Regions from separate parts of the Streptomyces sp. NPDC101118 genome, predicted to be linked through region 1. Evidence: riboswitches for the same ligand, from Rfam matches in the RefSeq annotation. Region 1 holds a riboswitch; the other holds the start of a gene.
What was found. A riboswitch is a leader RNA that binds a small molecule or an ion and turns the genes downstream of it on or off. The one in region 1 is predicted to bind cobalamin.

Region 2: it holds a riboswitch for cobalamin, as region 1 does, so the genes downstream of both, ACIQUQ_RS10370 (CbtB-domain containing protein) here and ACIQUQ_RS08670 (cobalamin biosynthesis protein) in region 1, are expected to answer to the same signal.

Annotation. Positions count from the first base shown of each region.
Region 1 is NZ_JBIVZG010000003.1:613,042-616,684, reverse strand. Features, by position in the region: gene ACIQUQ_RS08680 (anion permease) at 1-1,167, shown strand, start outside; gene ACIQUQ_RS08675 (hypothetical protein) at 1,187-1,408, shown strand; cobalamin riboswitch at 1,538-1,683, shown strand; gene ACIQUQ_RS08670 (cobalamin biosynthesis protein) at 1,719-2,687, shown strand; gene ACIQUQ_RS08665 (cobyric acid synthase) at 2,684-3,643, shown strand, end outside.
Region 2 is NZ_JBIVZG010000004.1:331,870-335,512, reverse strand. Features, by position in the region: gene ACIQUQ_RS10385 (helix-turn-helix domain-containing protein) at 1-415, shown strand, start outside; gene ACIQUQ_RS10380 (hypothetical protein) at 441-617, opposite strand; gene ACIQUQ_RS10375 (CbtA family protein) at 805-1,590, opposite strand; gene ACIQUQ_RS10370 (CbtB-domain containing protein) at 1,612-1,830, opposite strand; cobalamin riboswitch at 1,865-2,008, opposite strand; gene ACIQUQ_RS10365 (histidine phosphatase family protein) at 2,013-2,438, shown strand; gene ACIQUQ_RS10360 (HAMP domain-containing protein) at 2,445-3,643, opposite strand, start outside.

The sequences.
Region 1 (3,643 bases):
ATGGCCACCACCATCTCGACTGGCGCTCTCAAGCCCAAGACGGCGGTGGCCATGTCCGCCGTGCTCAACCTCGTCGGCGCGTTCATGTCCGTGGAGGTCGCCAAGACGATCTCCAAGGGCCTGGTCAACGAGGAGGGCATCCAGCCTGAAGTGATCTTCGCCGCCCTGGTCGGCGCGATCCTCTGGAACCTGCTGACCTGGCTGGTCGGACTGCCGTCCAGCTCCTCCCACGCCCTGATGGGTGGTCTGATCGGTGCCGCGGTCGCCTCCGCGGGCATCGGCGCCGTCAACGGCGGCGTCGTCGTCACCAAGGTCCTCATCCCCGCCGTCGCCGCCCCGATCGTGGCCGGCGTGGCCGCGATGCTGGCCACCAAGGTCACGTACAAGCTGGGCAACAAGGTCGGCGAGAAGACCTCCGCCAAGGGCTACCGCGCCGGGCAGATCGCCTCCGCGGGCCTGGTCTCCCTGGCGCACGGCACCAACGACGCGCAGAAGACGATGGGCATCATCACCCTGGCCCTGATCGCCGGCGGCGCCATCGCGCCCGACGCGAACCCGCCGGTCTGGGTCATCGTCTCCGCCGGTATGGCCATCGCCCTCGGCACCTACCTCGGCGGCTGGCGCATCATCCGCACCATGGGCAAGGGCCTGACCGACCTCCAGCCGCAGCAGGGCTTCGCCGCCCAGACCTCGGCCGCGAGCGTCATCCTGGCCTCCTCCAACCTGGGCTTCTCCCTCTCCACCACCCACTCGTGCTCCGGCGCGGTCATGGGTGCCGGCCTCGGCCGCAAGGGCGGCGTGGTCCGCTGGTCCACCGCCACCCGCATGTTCGTCGCGTGGGGCCTGACCCTGCCGGCCGCCGCGCTGGTCAGCGCCGGCGCCGAGCTGGTCACCCGCCAGGGCGACTGGGGCGTCGCCGCCGTCGCGGTCTTCCTCGTCGGCTCCTGCCTCGCCATCTGGCTGATCTCGCGCCGCCAGGTCGTCGACCACAACAACGTCAACGACGTGGACGCCGAGGAGCCCGGTGTGGTCACCACCGCCATCGCGGCCGTGACCCCGCCGCCGGCCGGCACCACCGCCGCCGTCGCGGACGAGGACCTCAAGGCCACCATCCCGGCCCCCTCCCAGCACCCCGAGTCCCCGGCGGCCCCGGCCGCCGCGGTCTGACCACAGAGGATCAAGCGGTATGGACATCGACTGGGCAGCCCTCGGCTCCGTCTTCGGCGTGAGCCTGTCGGCCACCGTGCTCCTGGTGACGCTCTTCACCCTCGGCATCGTCGGCCTCTCGAAGCACGAGGCGGCCACCGAGCGGGGCGGCAGCGCCACCCTGGCCCGCACGGGCGCGTACGCCTCCTTCGCGCTCTGCGCGGCGGCCGTGGCGTACGGCATCTACCTGATCGTCAGCTGACCTGACGGCCCGAACTCCCCCGCGGGACACCCGCGGGGGAGTTCTTTTGCGTGTCCCGCCGCGTTGTCCCCGTCGTGGCCCGCACTCCCCCGGGCGTTCCCTTAAGGGCAGGTCAACGGCAAGTTGACGGGCTGTCGCGGTGCGTGGTGGACTGCCCGAGCCATCACGGCGGCAGGAGAGGAAGTCCGGTGCGAATCCGGCGCGGTCCCGCCACTGTCACCGGGGAGCACACCAGCCCCGGGAGCCAGGAACTCTCACCGCCGGTTTACGTCGAACCAGGGCGCGGACCCTGAGTGAGGACATACCTGCCATGCGTGCCGACCGCGTGTTCGCGTACGGCGCGGCGGCGGGCCTGATCGGCGACCGGATCCTCGGTGATCCGCGCCGCGGGCACCCCGTCGCCGCCTTCGGACGCGCCGCCGCCGCCGTGGAACGCGCCCTCTGGCGCGACCACCGGGGCCGCGGCGCACTCCACACACTCCTCTGCGCCGGTGGTGCGGCGGCCCTGGGCGCGCTCGGCGCCCGCGCCGTGCGCTCCAGGCCCGCCCCGCTCCGTATCGCGCTGACCGCCACCGCCACCTGGGCCGTGGTCGGCGGCACCTCGCTGGCCCGTGAGGCGCGGGCCATCGGCGGGGCGCTCGCCGCCGGCGATGCCGACGTGGCCCGCGAACGCCTGCCCCACCTGTGCGGGCGCGACCCGCACTCCCTGGACGAGCAGCAGATCGCGCGGGCGGTCGTGGAGTCGGTCGCCGAGAACACCTCGGACGCCGTGGTCGGGGCCCTGGTCTGGGGCGCGGTCGCGGGCGTCCCGGGACTGGCCGCATTCCGCGCCGTGAACACGCTGGACGCCATGGTGGGCCACAAGTCGCCCCGTTACCTCCGCTACGGCTGGGCCTCGGCCCGGCTGGACGACCTCGCGGGCTGGCCGGGAGCGCGGCTCACGGCCGCCGCGGCGGTGCTGGCGGGCCCGGATCGTCGGGGGGCGGTCCGGGCCTGGCAGCAGGACGCGGCCAAGCACCCCAGCCCCAACGCCGGACCGGTCGAGTCCGCCTTCGCGGGGGCGCTCGGCGTACGGATGGGCGGCACCCTCGCGTACGGCGGACGCGTCGAGCACCGGCCGGTGCTCAACGGCGCGGCCGGCCGCCCGGTCGCCGTGCCGGACATCGAACGGGCGGTACGGCTCTCCCGGCGGGTCACGTGGCTGGCGCTGGGCGCCTGCGTGGCCGGCCGGACCCTCGCGGCGCGCATCGCGCGCACCCACAAGGAAGGCAGGGCATGAGCGGCTCCTCGGCACGGCTCGGCGGCGGTCTGCTGGTCGCCGGCACCACCTCGGACGCGGGGAAGAGCGTCGTCACCGCCGGCATCTGCCGCTGGCTCGCCCGGCAGGGCGTGAAGGTCGCGCCCTTCAAGGCGCAGAACATGTCCCTCAACTCCTTCGTCACGCGCGAGGGCGCCGAGATCGGCCGCGCCCAGGCCATGCAGGCCCAGGCGGCCCGGGTGGAGCCGACCGCGCTGATGAACCCGGTGCTCCTCAAGCCCGGCAGCGACCGCTCCAGCCAGGTGGTGCTGCTGGGCCGGCCGGTGGGCGAGATGAGCGCCCGCGGCTACCACGGCGGCCGTCAGGAGCAGTTGCTCGGTGTGGTGACGGACTGCCTGGAGCAGCTGCGGGGCACGTATGACGCCGTGATCTGCGAGGGGGCCGGCAGCCCGGCCGAGATCAACCTGCGGCGCACCGACATCGTGAACATGGGCATCGCCCGGGCGGCCCGGTTCCCGGTGGTCGTGGTCGGCGACATCGACCGGGGCGGGGTGTTCGCGTCCTTCTTCGGCACCACCGCCCTGCTCAGCGCCGAGGACCAGGAGCTGGTGGCCGGCTACCTGGTCAACAAGTTCCGGGGCGACGTCTCGCTGCTGGAGCCCGGCCTGGAGATGCTGCGCGGGCTCACCGGCCGCGCGACGTACGGCGTGCTGCCGTTCCGGCACGGGCTGGGCATCGACGAGGAGGACGGGCTGCGCGTCTCGCTGCGCGGCGCGGTCCGCGAGTCGGTGGTGGCGCCGCCGGTCGGCGAGGACGTGCTGCGGGTCGCGGTGTGCGCGGTGCCGCTGATGTCGAACTTCACGGACGTGGACGCGCTGGCCGCCGAGCCGGGCGTGGTGGTGCGGTTCGTGGACCGTCCCGAGGAGCTGGCCGACGCCGACCTGGCCGTCGTGCCGGGCACCCGCGGGACGGTGAAG
Region 2 (3,643 bases), on a different contig from region 1:
GCTGATCCCGCTCGCCCGGGCCCACCGGGTGGCCCTGGACCAGCTGGTGGCCGCGCCGGCCAGCGGCGACCCCCGGGTGCACCTGCGGCCGCTGCGCCGCAGCGCGGGCAGCGTCCTGGTGCCGCTGACGCAGTACCCGGGCCGGGTGCAGGTGTTCAAACAGGTGCTGGCGCCCCGCGAGCCGAAGCTGGTGAAGCACGACGGCTACGAGTGGCTGTACGTCCTGGCGGGGGAGCTGCGGCTGGTCCTCGGCGGCGCCGAGTTCACGCTGCGGCCCGGCGAGGTGGCGGAGTTCGACACGGGGGAGCCGCACTGGTTCGGCCCGGCCGGGCCGGAGCCGGTGGAGATCCTGCACCTGTTCGGGCCGCGGGGCGACCAGGCCGTCGTACGCACCGCACCGGACGCGGCGAGCTGACCCGGCCCGGCCCGGAGGCCACCGCCTAGGTGCTGACCATGAACCCGAGGACCACCGCGTGCGCGCCGAGGACCAGCGCGGCGAGGTGCAGCCCGGCGTGGCCGTAGTCGTGGAAGACCAGCTGGCGTACGAGTCCGCCCAGCGCGGCCAGGGTGGTGATGATCGCTATCTGCGGGACCAGCAGCACGTGCAGGAAGGGCACGAGCCCCAGCAATAACGCGTTCAGCCAGAACGGCGCGGAGCCCGTCCAGCCGTACCAGTACCAGACCCGCTGTCGCGTGACAGGTTCGTTCACGGCGCCGCCCCCCGGATAACTCGCCCTTGTGACAGGGCCGTTGTACCCGAAGGGGCAGCGTGTGAAGTAGTCCTGAGAAGGCAGAAACAGCTCCTCAGGCGGCAGTTGCGGCGGAATTGCCGGCGGTGTTCCCCGCCGGCGCGGCCGGCGCGGGCTCCAGCACCCGCTCCGCGAGGATGCCGAAGGCCACGCCGAAGGCGGCCCACAGCGTGGCCTGGATCGCCAGGGAGGCGAGCCTGAACTGCCAGATCAGGGTGGCCGGGAAGTCCGCCGGCACCTCGTTCACGGCGGGCAGGAACGCGTACGCCAGGGTGATCACGGCGACGAAGAACACGCCCGCGGCGACGGAGGCGTTCCAGTTGCCGAGCCTGGGCGCCAGCCGGCGTCCCAGGATCACCGCACCCGCCGACAGCAGCACGCTCAGCGCGATCATCAGCAGGTAGAGCACGGTGCGCTTCCCGGCGGTGTCGGGGTCGCCGACGGCCGGGGGGTTGGCGGGGTACTTGAAGAACGGCACGAGCGTCACGGCCACGAAGGCCCCGGCCGTCACCAGTGCGGCCGTCGCCCGCGCCCCGAACCGCCCGATGCGGCCCAGGACGAAGCAGAAGACAAGCGCCGCGATGCCGCCCAGCGCGACGCCGTAGAGCACGACGCCGGTGGCCAGACCGGCCGTGGACTGCAGGGCGCGGCTGACGACCTCCTCGGCGTGCTCGTGGGCGTGGCCGGCGGCCGCCGCGTGGGCGCCCGCCTCCTCGATGGCGATGGCCGCGTCGACCTTCGACTCACCGAGGAAGTACGAGACCAGCATCGCGAGCACGCCCGCGACCAGCCCCGCCAGCATTCCGCGGACCAGCAGGGCCCGTACGGAGACAGAGTTCACGATCGGTTCCTCGCCGTTGGATCAGTGGCAGGGGAAGCCGAGGAGGTGGCGGCCGTCGTGCAGCCACTCGTGGATGGTCTCGCCCTGCATGACGGAGGTGGCGCCCTGCTCGGCACCGACGAAGTAGAGCAGGACCAGCATCACGACGCCGAAGAACACGGCCCAAGGAGCCAGCGTCTTCAGGGAGATGGGGGCGATGGGGGCGACTTCGGTCGTCGCGGGCACGGCGGTCTGAGCCATGGCAGTACCTCCAGAGGGAACACGCGTCCCGGTCAGTGGTGCACTCAACGACGGCTACGGGTCTGACTCACCCCGCCCGTGGGAGGGGATTCACAGTGGCGCGACCGTGCCGGATTCTCACCGGTGCTTCCGTCATACCGTCGTCATGTCGTCCGAGACCGTACCGCGTTTATGCTCCGCTTATGAACCCCCCATCGGTACGAGTTCGCCTGGTCACCCCGCTCCTGGACGGCGACGCGGGGCGGGGGCGGTTCGGCGCCGGAGGCCCGTTCGGCCTTCGTACGGGGGTCTGGGCCGGCCGCACGCTGGACGAGGTGGCCGCCGAGGACCCGGCCGCCGTGCACCGCTGGCTCACCGACCCTGCGTACGCGCCCCCCGGCGGCGAATCGGTCGAGGAGCTGGTCGCCCGTGCCGGGGACTGGCTGGCCGGACTTGCTCCGGGCCCGCACCGCGTGGAGGCCGAGCAGGCCTTCGTCCGCGCGGCCGTCGTGCACGCCCTGGGCCTGCCGCCGGCGGTCTTCTGGCGGCTGGACGCCCGCCCCGGCACGACGACGGAACTCAGCGGCCGCGCGGGCCGCTGGAACCTCAGGCTCGGCTCGGCGGTGTAGGGCCCCTCAGTCCACCGCCAGCCAGGTCCGCACGGCGGCCAGCAGCCGCTCCGGGTCGACCGGCTTGGTGACGTAGTCGGTGGCCCCGGCGGCCAGGGCCTCGGTCCGGTCGTCCGGCATGGCCTTGGCCGTGACCACCACGACCGGCACCGTGGCGAACTCGGGCATCGCGCGGATGGCGCGGGTGGCGGCGTACCCGTCGAGCCCGGCCATCATCAGGTCCATCACGACGAGTTCCACCTCCCGGTGGGCGATCAGCAGCTCGATGCCGGCCTCGCCGTTGCCCGAGCTGAGCACCTCCATCCCGGCACCGCGCAGGATCTCGGTGAGCGCGAAGACGTTGCGGGGGTCGTCGTCGATGACCAGCACGGTGCGTCCCGCCAGGGTCGCCGTGCCGGTCTCCTCGCCCAGCTCCTCGGCCGCCGTCCCGGACTCGTCGGGAGCCCGCTCCGCGGCGTCCCGGCCGATGCGCACCGGCAGGTACAGGGCGAACCTGCTGCCCTCGCCCTCGGTGCTCCGCACGGTGATCACGCCGCCGAGCAGCACCGCCACCTCGCGGCTGATGGTGAGGCCCAGGCCGGTGCCGCCGTAGTGCCGGGCGATGGTGCCGTCGCCCTGCTGGAAGGCGCCGAAGACGGAGTCGAGCCGGTCCTGGGGGATGCCGATCCCGGTGTCGGTGACCGTGAACGCGAGCAGGGGGCCCGCGCCGCGCAGCTCCGTCGGGACCAGGTCGGGGTCCGGGACCTCGACGCCGAGTTCGACGCCGCCGGTCTCGGTGAACTTGAGGGCGTTGGAGACCAGGTTGCGCAGCACCTGGCGGACCCGGGACTCGTCCGTGACCAGTTCGTCGGCGACGTCGGTCGCGGCCGAGACGCGGAAGTCGAGGCCGCGTTCGTCGGCCACCGGGCGGAAGGTGGCGTCCACGTAGTCGAGCAGGCGGCGCAGCGAGACCGGCTCGGGGTGCACGTCCATCTTGCCGGCCTCGACCTTCGACAGGTCCAGGATGTCGTTGATCAGCTGGAGCAGGTCGGAGCCGGCGGAGTGGATCACCGTGGCGTAGTCGACCTGCTTCTCCGTGAGGTTGCCGTCGGGGTTCTGGGCGAGCAACTGGGCCAGGATCAGCAGGCTGTTGAGCGGGGTGCGCAGTTCGTGGCTCATGTTGGCCAGGAACTCCGACTTGTACATCGAGGTGCGGGACAGCTGCT